4 regions of the Halobacillus sp. A1-3 genome follow, and region 2 is predicted to be linked to each of the others. Evidence: predicted binding sites of a transcription regulator. Region 2 holds the regulator's gene; each other region holds the start of a gene.
The links. Region 2 encodes Rex, which represses fermentation and respiration genes when NADH is low (regulators of the CRP and FNR family bind a similar motif). Its sites were predicted from a motif close to TTGTGAAATATTTCACAA; they were not measured.
Positions count from the first base shown of each region.

Region 1: arcA (arginine deiminase) is a predicted target of Rex. The motif match lies at 1,677-1,694, and genes of this name have one in related genera.
Region 3: pflB (formate C-acetyltransferase) is a predicted target of Rex. The motif match lies at 1,510-1,527, and genes of this name have one in related genera.
Region 4: ACRYKC_RS03010 (cytochrome ubiquinol oxidase subunit I) is a predicted target of Rex. The motif match lies at 1,940-1,957, and genes of this name have one in related genera.

Region 1 is NZ_JBPCEO010000011.1:12,393-15,583, forward strand. Features, by position in the region: gene ACRYKC_RS17540 (YetF domain-containing protein) at 1-623, opposite strand, end outside; gene ACRYKC_RS17545 (DUF421 domain-containing protein) at 620-1,324, opposite strand; gene arcA (arginine deiminase) at 1,788-3,023, shown strand; gene argF (ornithine carbamoyltransferase) at 3,043-3,191, shown strand, end outside.
Region 2 is NZ_JBPCEO010000016.1:9,228-12,418, forward strand. Features, by position in the region: gene ACRYKC_RS19935 (MDR family MFS transporter) at 1-151, opposite strand, end outside; gene ACRYKC_RS19940 (SDR family oxidoreductase) at 415-1,236, shown strand; gene ACRYKC_RS19945 (redox-sensing transcriptional repressor Rex) at 1,283-1,930, opposite strand; gene moaC (cyclic pyranopterin monophosphate synthase MoaC) at 1,946-2,431, opposite strand; gene ACRYKC_RS19955 (ABC-F family ATP-binding cassette domain-containing protein) at 2,598-3,191, shown strand, end outside.
Region 3 is NZ_JBPCEO010000011.1:126,755-129,945, forward strand. Features, by position in the region: gene ACRYKC_RS18080 (hypothetical protein) at 385-534, opposite strand; gene ACRYKC_RS18085 (pyridoxamine 5'-phosphate oxidase family protein) at 684-1,199, opposite strand; gene ACRYKC_RS18090 (hypothetical protein) at 1,163-1,342, opposite strand; gene pflB (formate C-acetyltransferase) at 1,618-3,191, shown strand, end outside.
Region 4 is NZ_JBPCEO010000002.1:52,371-55,561, forward strand. Features, by position in the region: gene ACRYKC_RS03005 (cytochrome d ubiquinol oxidase subunit II) at 1-486, opposite strand, end outside; gene ACRYKC_RS03010 (cytochrome ubiquinol oxidase subunit I) at 489-1,844, opposite strand; gene ACRYKC_RS03015 (ABC transporter ATP-binding protein) at 2,109-3,191, opposite strand, start outside.

The DNA of each region.
Region 1 (3,191 bases), on a different contig from region 2:
GTCATTAGCCATTCTTCGGTGAGGTCTAACTTTTTTAGATTCGCTTGATCAATTCTTCCATTATTAATTAATATCGTCGGCACCCCTCCCGGTGGTACTGGAATCTGAAAATCACTTGGAGTTGGCGGCGTGTGTCCAGATTTCTTCACAATACTTAAATGCCCGCTTGATTCCAATATAACTTCATCGACTTCCTTAAGATCAGGTGCTTCCGCAAGCCTCATCTCTGCAAGAAGCAAGTCTGTATTAAAAAAAGTTTTTTTCATGTTCTTTACATTCAGCTTTCCTTTCTTCACAAGTACGGTCGGCTCTCTCCTGATTAAAGAAGCAAATCGAGAGCTTCTTACACTAAGCCACGCAACTACAAAATGCCAAAAATAGAGAGTCGCTGTCGCAAGTACAGTGGTTGAAAATAGAATTTTCCCATCCAGCAATGGAGCTACTGCCAGAGCTCCCAACATCCATAGAAATACAAAATCAAATGCAGTGAATTGACCTGCCGCACGCTTTAAAAGGAAGCGGCTCATGAAATAGATCATCAACACGGACACAATGGTCCTTAACGCAAAACCACCTAGTGACAGATCCTCGGTTGATTGGAAAACTTCAGCAAGTTGGTTCATGTCGCTCTCACACTGACGTGGATGTTTCCACTTGGTTCTATCGTTGCCAGTAGAATCTGTTTGATAGAATATCCTTTTTTGGAGATTTCCTGCTCAAGCCAGCTTTCCTTCAACCCAAGAGTGTTCAGGTGATCCTGTTTTACTTTCCCCTCATAGATGAGAACGGCCCCCGATCCAGACGGTTGTTCAGGAAGCTTCATCATCTTCCTTGTTACGGGAGACGACTGCGGTGTTTTGACCACGCTGAGTTCTCCCATCGGCTCCAATACAGCTGTAGATACTTCCGATATATGATGGGCCTTTTTCAAACGCAGCTGTGCTAATAAATCTCCCATAGTCATATGCACCTTTTTTAAATTTTTTTGAAGGATTTGTCCATTCTTCACTAAGATTTTTGGACTGGTCCCTACCCAAACTGGAAATTTAAAGTCGAGCCACGAAAGTAATAAACTAAGCGAATAAGCTGCTGATATAATTATCAGTGCTGCCACAAGCGAAGACTCAGGATTCACCATTCGCGATGTGGCTACATGGGCCATACCAGCATGAGTGATAAAATTGAACGCCGAAACTATTCCCACCTGCCGGGGGCCCATCAACCGAGTCATCATTAACAAGCTGAAGTAAAGGATTGTCACTCTTAAGAAAATCTCTAAAGAACCTAAAGAAGAACCGCCATTCCATAATAGATTCCAATCCATATTTGACCCCTCCGCTCTATACATTGCTCTACTATTAGTATTTTTTTATAGGGAATTTTTATACAAACTAAGAAAGAAAAGCCTTACAAATGGTCACTGCACTTTTGATATCTCTCTTCTATTGATTTTAATTCTTCAAATTCTTCCTTATTAGCCTTTCCCATCATGGGACCAATTAAATAATGGAAAGTAGGACCCCCTCAGGCCCTATTCTGTCTATTTACTCTTCACTTCACATCAAAATTTCTTCTCCTAATTATAAGCCTTTTATTCACTTCTCCCCTTCTTGTAATCAGCCATAACCTCTATGTTTTGTTTACACATACATCCCCTCGTATTTAAATACCTCCACTTGTGAACTAAATCACAATATTATGGATCAATCCACCACATCCTTACAACTTGAAGTCATTTATGCTTTAAGCGTAGAGAACAAATTTAATAATTTAAAGGAGGTTTCACGATGGCATACACAATGAACGTCACATCAGAAATAGGCACATTGAAAACCGTCTTACTTCATAGGCCAGGCAAAGAAGTCGAAAACCTCATTCCAGAATACATGCAGCGTCTTCTTTTTGACGACATTCCTTTTTTACCAGCGATACAAAAAGAACACGATTATTTTGCAGAAGTGCTAAGGAATCGCGGCATTGAGGTTCTATATCTTGATCAGCTAATAACAGAATCGCTCCATAATGACGAACTGAAGGAACAATTCGTCGAACAGATTCTTGTAGAGAGTAAAGCTAACGTCAATGGTGCATACAAAAATTTGAAAGAATACCTGTTAAAGTTTCCTACCGATGAAATGGTTAGAAAAGTGATGGCGGGAGTCTTAAAAACAGAGATGGAGGAAGAGAAGAAAACACATCTCTACGAACTCATGGCTGATCACTATCCTTTCTATTTAGACCCGATGCCTAACTTATATTTCACACGAGATCCAGCTGCTGTCATCGGCGAAGGTGTATCTATCAACCGAATGAGAGAAGGAGCTAGACGTAGAGAATCCTTATTTATGGAATATATCATGAAATACCATCCACGATTTGAGGGACAAGATATACCAACATGGTTCCATCGTGATGAACACTTCCCAATTGAAGGAGGAGACCAATTAGTTTTAAGCAAAGAAGTCGTTGCTATCGGAGTCAGCTCCCGGTCCTCTGCAAAAGCTATTGAGAAATTAGCGGTTCAGTTGTTTGACCACCCTTCAACCATTAAAAAAGTGGTGGCCGTTGAAATTCCTAAATCAAGAGCATTTATGCACCTCGATACTGTGTTTACAATGGTTGATTACGATAAATTCACTATACACCCTGCCATTCAAGGTCCTGATGGAGATATGAGAATTTTCATTTTAGAAAAAGGTGAAGAACCAGGACGGGTTAAAATCAGTGAAAGAAACAACTTAACTGAAACATTAAAAGAAGTGCTCGGACTAGAACACATTACGCTCATTCCTTGTGGAGGCGGTGACCAGATTGCCGCTGCCAGAGAGCAATGGAATGATGGTTCAAACACATTAGCCATTGCCCCAGGGGTCGTTGTCACCTATGACCGTAACTACGTATCTAACGAAATGCTTCGCAAAAACGGTGTGGAGGTAATTGAAGTTTTGAGCTCTGAATTATCAAGAGGACGTGGTGGCCCCCGCTGCATGAGCATGCCGATTGTAAGGGAAGACATCCATTAATATACAGGAGGAATGAACAATGACGACTTTAGAGAGAAATACAATTCAGCTAACTGGTAGAAGCTTTTTAGCTCTTAAAGATTTCACGGAAGAAGAAATAAATTATTTAATTTCCTTGGCAGAAGAATTGAAAGCACAAAAGAAAGCACACATTCCGCACCGCTATCT
Region 2 (3,191 bases):
TCAAGATCCAGCCGACAGCTACTGCGTTTGAATCAAAGATTTCAATGAAGCGCGGCAAGATTGGATTCAGCATACTATTATTTAAAATGACGGTGAACGTTCCGAAAAGCACGGAAACGACGACCAGCCATTTATTCGGTAATTTGCTCATGGATCATCCCTCACTTTCCTTCGATACACGAACTATTGTTTACTATACCACCACTGTTTTGGATTAACCATCATCCTGCCCATTCTATTCGATCTTTTTTTACTTTTTTCGCGTCCATTTTCATACCATTGAAATGATTGGAATGGAAAGGGTTTCCTCAAGCTTAAACCTCTATTGTAACCGTTTAACTTACCTTCCACATGTTTACACGCACTCCTAATGCGGGTACTCCACATACGAACACTCAAGGAGGTCGTTTTATAATGGGACGATTAGATAATAAAGTGGCTGTCGTCACAGGATCCGCTACAGGGATCGGTGCAGCTACAGTGAAACTATATGCAAAAGAAGGCGCAACGGTCGTCTGCGCTGATGTCAATGAAGAAGACGTAAAGCAGACGGTTGATGAAGTGATAAAAGATGGTGGAAAAGCAGAGTTTTGTTCTTTAGATGTTTCCAATGAAGATAGTGTTTCCGAATTTGCGGATTACCTCAAAGATAAATACGGCAAGGTTGATGTCTTATTCAACAACGCAGGCATCGATGAAGAAGGGGGAAAAGTGCACGAGTACCCGGTAGACCTTTTTGACCGGATCATTGCCGTCGATTTGCGCGGCACTTTTTTAACAAGTAAGTTCCTTCTCCCATTAATGATGGAACAAGGAGGTTCGATCATTAATACGTCTTCAATGTCTGGACGCGCAGCTGACTTGGATCGCTCCGGCTACAATGCGGCCAAAGGCGGCATCACCAATTTTACAAAAGCCATGGCGATTGATTATGCACGTGAAGGCATACGCGTGAATTCTATTGCACCAGGAACTATTGAGACGCCGCTTGTTGATGAGCTGGCGGGGACGAAGGAACAAAAAGAAGGACAGGAGTTCCGCGAGGCGCAAAAGTGGGTGACTCCAATGGGACGCTTAGGAAGTCCTGAGGAAGTTGCTAATGTTGCTCTTTTCTTAGCTTCTGATGAAAGTTCCTATGTTACAGGGGAAGACATTGCTGTCGACGGAGGCATCATGGCTTATACATGGCCAGGTAAAATGCTGATCGATAAAAGCTGGAAAGAGAATACGAAGTAAGAATAAAAGAAAGAGGATGCCGCTTCATAACAGCATCCTCTTTCTTTTATTCTTCTATTTCATCTAATGGGTAATGCTTCAAGAAATAGACGAGTGCCTGAAGCTCTATGGCCAGGTCGATGTGATGTACACGTACGTTCGACGGGACAGAAATACGAGCCGGTGTAAAATTTAAAATCCCCGAAATCCCCGCTTCCACCAGGCGATCGGCAATGCCCTGTGCTTCTGATGCGGGTACCGTAAGAATCGCTACCGTCAGCTCCCCCATCTTCTCTTCCAGATCATCGATGTGCTCGACACGTACTCCGCCAACTTCTGTGCCGACGCGCTCACGGCTGGCATCAAACGCAATTTCAATTTTTGTATTATTGTTTTTCGTGAAATTATAGTTTAAGAACGCTGTTCCCAGGTTTCCGACACCGATTAATGCGACACTTGTCGTCTCATCTTGATCGAGCGTCTTTCTGAAAAAGGACAGCAAATATTCAACATTGTAGCCATAGCCTTTTTTTCCGAGGGCTCCAAAGTAGGAAAAGTCTCTGCGAATCGTCGCAGAATCGACTTTGACCGCATCACTCAATTCTTTTGATGATACACGCAGTTTTCCCTGGCTGTGCAAATTGTTCAGAAAGCGATAGTACAATGGCAATCGCTTCGCTGTTGCTTGAGGTATTTTTGTATGTTCCAAATCCATGGATTTCTGCCTCCTTTACCGATCGACCCGTTGGTAATCCCCATTTTTACCTCCCGTTTTTTCTAAAAGGTAAGTCGGACCGATGACCATTCCTTTATCCAGCGCTTTACACATATCATAGACGGTGAGAGCCGTAGCAGAAGCCGCCGTTAGCGCTTCCATTTCCACCCCTGTGCTTCCCTTAGTCTTCACTTCTACCTCGATGTGTAACGTATAAGCTTCATCTGCTTCCCAACTAAACGATACGTCAATACCTTTTAGCGATAGCGGGTGACACATAGGAATCCAGTCAGATGTCTTTTTGGCTGCCATAATACCAGCTACCTGTGCAACGGCAAGCACATCACCTTTAGCCATCTCTTTATTGGTCACTTTATAATAGATCTCTTCATTCACTTGGACACTTGTGTGGGCCACAGCTGTACGCACCGTTTCCCCTTTTTCAGAGATATCCACCATTCGGGCACGGCCTTGTTCGTTAAAATGTGTAAACTCTGACATGAAACGTCTCCTCTTTACGGTTTTCACAAACTTCCTGATTGCTACACTACTCTTATTCTACCAAAAAATCAAACGTTAGTCGTTAAAGATTTCACAAACTTTGAAGCCATTGTCTTGCTAGAAGAATCCGATATAAGATACACTTATTTCATTGAGGTGAAACGACATGATTCTCATGCAACTGAATCAATTGACGAAGCGTTTTGGTGCTGAGTTGATTTTATCGAATATTAAATTAGAAGTACAAATGAATGATCGGATTGCCATTGTCGGACGTAATGGCGCTGGGAAATCGACGTTACTTAAAATGATGGCCGGGGAAATGAGTCATGATTCCGGTGACATTTTTAAACCAAAAGAAACAACGGTCGGTTATCTCGCACAAAATACAGGCCTTCAATCTGAAGAGACGATTTGGAATGAGATGGAGAACGTGTTTACCCATCTAAAAAACTTGGAAAAAGAACTGCGGGCTATGGAAACTAAGATGGCGGACCCTAATTTGCTTGAAGATAGAGACAGGTACCAGCAATTGCTCACCGAGTACGACCGTAAGCAGGAATATTTTAAAACAGCTGGCGGTTATCAATACGAAACGGACATCAAAGCTGTCCTGAATGGTCTTAATTTCAAGGATTTCGATTGGAATACTCCAATCACATCTCTCAGTGGCGGTCAAAAAACACGGCTTGCGCTAGGTAAGCTGCTTTTGACTAAACCTGACGTCTTGATTTTGGACGAGCCAACTAACCACCTGGAT
Region 3 (3,191 bases), on a different contig from region 2:
GAATGACTCCCTGATGGTTTTACGGTTAAGATGACGCTGGATCTTGTACTTGAATAACACATTAAAAGTTATTCACAAAGGCAGTCTATCATTGATTGAGTGCTCCTCTTCTCAGTGTTAGACTATGAATATATTTTAATAGCCTAATAAAAAGGAGCACCAAAAATGGATCCACTTTTTATCTCTGTCACCATTATGGCCCTTAGTGTCGCTGGGTTATTTATCGCGTTTATGGTAATTCTTCTTATCAGGAATAAAAGAAAATAAATGCTTTTATTTATCATAAACATGAATAAGTGTTCATGTGTTCAACCGTTTTAAAGAAAAGGAGCAAATAAAATGCCCCTCAAAAGTATCCGTTACGATTGAGAGGCTTTTAGTAAACTATTTGTTATCATCCACGAATTTACCATGATCAGGAATAGCGATTTCATTGAAATTTCTGTTCAATTTCCTTAGATTTTCCTTGAGTTCATCCCCATTCATCGGTAGTCCATGACCTGTCACCGCCACCTCGGGTTCCAAATCTTCCAATTTGGATACTGAGTTTCAAGCTGTCTGCCAAGAAAGGAGATTCTCTTAATGGTTTACACGTTATATTCACAATACCTAGCAGTTAATTGCTCATTGAAATACACGGTAAATAAACCATCAGGGTTTGCTAAGAATTTACCCAACAAAAGTTATCTCGTGTCTTCATCAAAGTGAACAGTATCTTTTAAATCATTTCCTTCTTCCATTGAATTACTGCTGGCCATCTTTTTCACAAATTCCTTGACGGTTTTAACATTTATGCCGGCCTCCCAGTATTCAGCGATTTCGGGTGTCACTTTCACCAGTACGACATCCGGATTATCGGCAGAAGTGTTTAGCACTTTTTCGACAATCTTATTCCAATATTCTTTCTTCTTTTTTTCATCTTGGACGAATTCAGCAGTGCCGCTAATTGATACATAGGATTTACCTGCGTAGGCAAGGTTAACCGCAGGATTACGGTTGATCTCTTCATACTTTTCTGTATCTTTTTCTGTAATGAACCAGATCTCTTCCCTATCCATTTCTACTTCCTGCGTATGCATCGGCCGGGACATAAGCTTACCCTCCGGGGATATAGTGGTCAGCATTGCCACCTTTTCATCTTTAATCATGTCTTTAATTTTCTTCAGGGTCTTCTGATTTTCTGAGGTTTGGTTAGCCATTTGCGTTTACCTCCTTTTGATTCTCCTTTTTCAAAAGAATATAGCAGTCTAAAATCTATCATCTTTTCTTCTTCCTCTTCCCGGATAGACATTAAATTACACTTTTCACAACCTTTATCCATAAATAGAGTATTTTCATTCATCAACTCTGAGCACTTCTGTCCTTCACTTCTTGTTCGCTATAATAGTACCCTATTCGCTTGCTGTAATTCTTTCATGACTACCTGCGATCGTCTACTCCGACGTATTCAATGTACAACCGTTGTCATTTTCTTGAAAACTTTATGACTATTTTCTTGAACTTCTTTTCTTGTGAAAAAAATCACAATACATCCTTCACTATCCTATATAATAAAAGAGAAACATTACATGTGAAATACTGAACAATATCTTTCTAATTTAAGGAGGTTTCAGAAAAATGAGTGTTATAGCGCAAGTGAAGCGGGATTCAGCATGGGAAGGGTTTACTGAAGGAAGGTGGCAGGGAGAGATCGATGTCCGCGACTTTATTCTCAGAAACTATTCTCTATATGATGGGGATGAATCGTTCTTACAGGGACCGACTGCTGATACTCTCACCTTATGGGACCAAGTTATGAATCTAACGAAACAAGAACGAGAAAATGGGGGGGTATTGGATTTAGATACGAAAATCGTCTCTACCATTACTTCTCATGGACCTGGATATCTTAACAAAGACACAGAAAAGGTTGTTGGTTTTCAAACGGAGGCTCCATTCAAGCGATCCTTACAGCCATTTGGCGGCATTCGCATGGCTGTTATGGCCGCTGAGTCTTATGGTTTCGAAGTGGATGAAGAAGTAGAGAAAACATTCACTGATTATCGCAAAACTCATAATCAGGGAGTTTTTGACGCTTATACTCCTGAAATGAAGCTCGCTCGTAAAGCTGGGATCGTTACTGGTCTACCAGATGCTTATGGCCGTGGACGTATTATAGGAGACTATCGAAGAGTCGCCCTATATGGTGTCGACCACCTCATCGCTGAGAAGAAAAAAGAATTTGATCTGATTGGGAATGGCACCATGACGGAAGACATTATCCGTAATCGAGAGGAAACTTCAGAGCAAATTCGTGCCTTACAAGAACTGAAGCAACTCGGTGCAATCTATGGTTTTGACATTTCTAAGCCTGCCACAACAGCCCAGGAAGCCTTTCAGTGGCTATATTTTGGCTACTTAGCAGCGATTAAGGAGCAAAATGGTGCCGCTATGAGTCTCGGTCGTGTCTCTACCTTTTTAGATATCTATATCGAACGCGACTTAAAAGATGAGATTCTAACAGAGCAAGCAGCACAAGAATTAGTCGATCATTTCGTCATGAAACTACGACTCGTGAAATTTGCCCGTACGCCTGAGTACAATGAACTATTCAGTGGAGATCCTACTTGGGTTACAGAGTCCTTAGCAGGTATGTCTCTAGATGGCCGCCCACTTGTCACAAAGAACTCTTATCGCTTTTTACACACTTTAGAGAACTTAGGGCCAGCGCCTGAACCTAATCTAACTGTTCTATGGTCTGTTAAACTGCCTGAATCCTTCAAAAAATATTGCGCTAAAATGTCCATTACATCAAGTTCGATTCAGTATGAAAATGACGATCTTATGCGTGAAACTTATGGAGATGATTACGGAATTGCTTGTTGTGTATCTGCCATGGCAATAGGGAAACAAATGCAGTTTTTCGGTGCACGTGTCAACCTTGCAAAAGCTCTATTATACGCTATTAATGGTGGAGTCGATGAAAAGTTAAATATTCCAGTAGGTCCAGCTTATGCACCGATTACATCCGAAACCTTGAACTACGAGGAAGTAATGGAGAAATACGATCTTATGCTTGATTGGTTATCTGGTCTTTATGTAAAAACGCTCAATGTGATTCACTACATGCATGACAAATATAGTTATGAACGAATTGAAATGGCTCTACATGATCGCGAGGTCCTTCGGACAATGGCATGTGGAATTGCAGG
Region 4 (3,191 bases), on a different contig from region 2:
ATAAGGGCTCCTCAATAACTCTCCAGAAAGCAAATGAACCCCTGTTTCCGTCTCTTCAATAAATCCACCCTCTGAGATTGTCAATGCGGTAGAGAGTGAAGCTGGGATAAGCAATCCAGTCGCACCATAGAAGAACATGTAAACGAGATTATCTTTTGAGCCGTAGCTTTCAAATGCGTAGAAAGATCCGCGAATCGCGATCAGCACGATGGCGATACTTCCTGGAATTAGTAACGACTGGCCAAAATAATAGGCCATATCCGGGAAGAACCCGACCAATCCAACAAAGAAGAATACAAAGAAGACATTCGTAACCTCCCATACTGGAGATAAATACCTTGAAATCAGCTGGTTAATGATATGATCTTTTTTTGTTGCCTTCGCATAGAAGGCAAAGAATCCAGCCCCGAAGTCAATAGAGGCGACAATCAAATATCCATAAAGAAAGATCCATAGTACTGTAATTCCAATTAATTCGTAACTCATAATCAGTCATCCTCCTTCGTCGCTGCTACTTGAGGATAACGGTGCTCGAGTTCAAGCTCTGCAGGGTTATTTTTGAACATTTTTCTAAGAACAACGATACACCCTACAGCTAACACAGCATACAAGGCTACAAAAAGAATAAACATCCAATCGACATGAGGAGATGTGGTCGATCCTTCGAACACAGTCATGAACCCTCTTAATATCCACGGCTGACGACCAACTTCAGCAAAGACCCAGCCAAATTCAATGGCAAGCATAGACAATGGACCACCTGCGGCAATACCCCATAATAATAGCGGGTGATGTTCATTCCAATTCTTCACTTTCAGAAACACAATATATAAGAGTGAAATTCCAAGCGTGAAGAAACCAATAGAAACCATTAAATCAAACATATAATGAATCCAAAGAGGTGGCCGCTCATCCTCTGGAGTTTCTTCAAGCCCTGTCACTTCAGCATTGAAGTCTCCGTAGGCGAGAAAGCTAAGCGCATTTGGAATACGGATGGCATTTTCCACTTCGTTGTCTTCATTGAGCGTTCCGAACACGATTAAATCAGCCTGTTCTTCCGTTTCAAAATGCCACTCCCCTGCTGCTAGTTTTTCAGGCTGATGTTCAGCTAAGAATTTAGCAGAAAGGTCTCCAGCGATAGCTGTCATGATCGCAAAGATAAAAGTAGCAATTACCGTCAATTTTAAAGCCTTCTTATGATATTGAGATCCTTTTTTCATAAGAATAAAAAAGGCAGCAATAGCCGCTAAAACAGCAGCAGCCGTCAAATAGGAGGATGAGATGACGTGAAAAACTTTCGTCGGTGTAGCTGGATTGAACATTGCTTGTAAAGGATTAATGGACGTCACATTTCCATCTTCTAATTTGAACCCTTGAGGCGTGTTCATAAACGCATTTACTGTTGTAATGAAAAAGGCAGACATCGTCCCCCCAATGACCACTGGAATTGATAGGAGCCAGTGATAAATTGGATTCTTAAATCTATCCCATGTATACAAGTAAGCTCCCAGGAAGATGGCTTCAAAGAAGAAGGCAAAGGTCTCCATAAAGAGCGGCAGAGCGATAATATTTCCAGCCAACTGCATAAAACTTGGCCATAATAAAGACAACTGTAAACCGATAGCCGTACCTGTCACAACCCCTACGGCTACAGTAATTGTGTACCCTCTCGTCCATCGTCGAGCAAGTAATGTGTAGTGCGGATCTTTTTTCTTTATTCCAATGAGCTCTGCGATGGAAACCATCACAGGTACTCCTACGCCAATAGTTGCAAATATAGCGTGAAAGAGTAGCGTCAAAGAAGTCAGCATTCGACTCAACGTCGCGCTATCAAATTCAAACATTATTTTCCCCCTCACCACTTAAGGTCTAAAAAACATCGTCTATTTCACAGTATAAATGGTGGATAAGATCTATGGTTAAGATGTTAATGACTATTTTGTGACAAACTTCACAATCTATATAATTTACAATTATCATACCTTACACGTAGAAAACTGTCTAAAATTATGCCTATCTCTTTCTCCTCTTCCCTTTCTTTTGAAAGCTCTAACTTTAAATAAAGCATTAAAAAAAGAGACGCCTTTATTCGGCGTCTCTTCATAGACCTAAATGGCATCAAGCATTTGAAATTGTGCTTTAACCAGTTCATAGTATTCTCCCTTTTGTTCCATCAACTCTTCGTGGGAACCATTTTCTAGGACTCTTCCATTCTCTAGAACGAAAATATTATCGGCTTCGCGAATCGTTGACAAACGGTGTGCAATGATAATGGCTGTTCTGCCTTTCAATAATTTCCTAAGTGCCTTCTGGATTTTCATTTCTGTTTCTGTATCAATACTGGCGGTTGCTTCATCCAATATCAAAATCCTTGGATCCGCCAATAGAGCGCGGGCAAAGGATAACAATTGCCTTTCACCAGCAGATAGAATGTTACCTCGTTCTTCCACCTCAGTTTCATAACCATTGTTAAGGCGCATAATGAAGTCCTCGGCTCCCACGACACGAGCTGCTTCCTTAACTTCTTCATCAGAAGCGTCAGGACGTCCAAACCGAATGTTTTCCATAATCGTTCCAGAAAAAATGAAGGTGTCTTGTAGCACGACACTAATTTGCTGGCGGATGCTATCGATTGTGGCATCTTTTAGATCCACTCCATCAATTTTCACAGCTCCCTTTGTCGGATCGTAAAAACGACTAATTAAATTGGCAATCGTAGATTTTCCAGAGCCAGTATGACCAACAAGAGCCACTGTCTGTCCCTGCTTCATTTCAAGATTAATGTCATGGAGGGCGATACGTTTGTCATCATAGGCGAACTGAACATGTTCAAATTCGATGTGTCCCTTCATATCAGATAATTGCTTAGCATTAGTCTTTTCCTCAACATTTGGTTTTTCATCAAGGAATTCGAAAATTCGTTCAGATGCAGCCATAGCCATTAAGAGCTGATTGTACATCATTCCAAGTCTTGAAATAGGTTCCCAGAACATCCCTAGGAAAAAGGCAAACGATACAAACGTACCAATTTGGATGTCCCCTTGCAAAATTAGAAAAGCCCCAAATGAAATGAGGATGACCGTACCTACAGCATTACTCATTTCTACAAAAGGCCGGAACATAGCACTTTTCTTCGTAGCAGTACGCCAAGAACGAAAATTATCCGTATTTACGCCATCAAAGTATTCCGT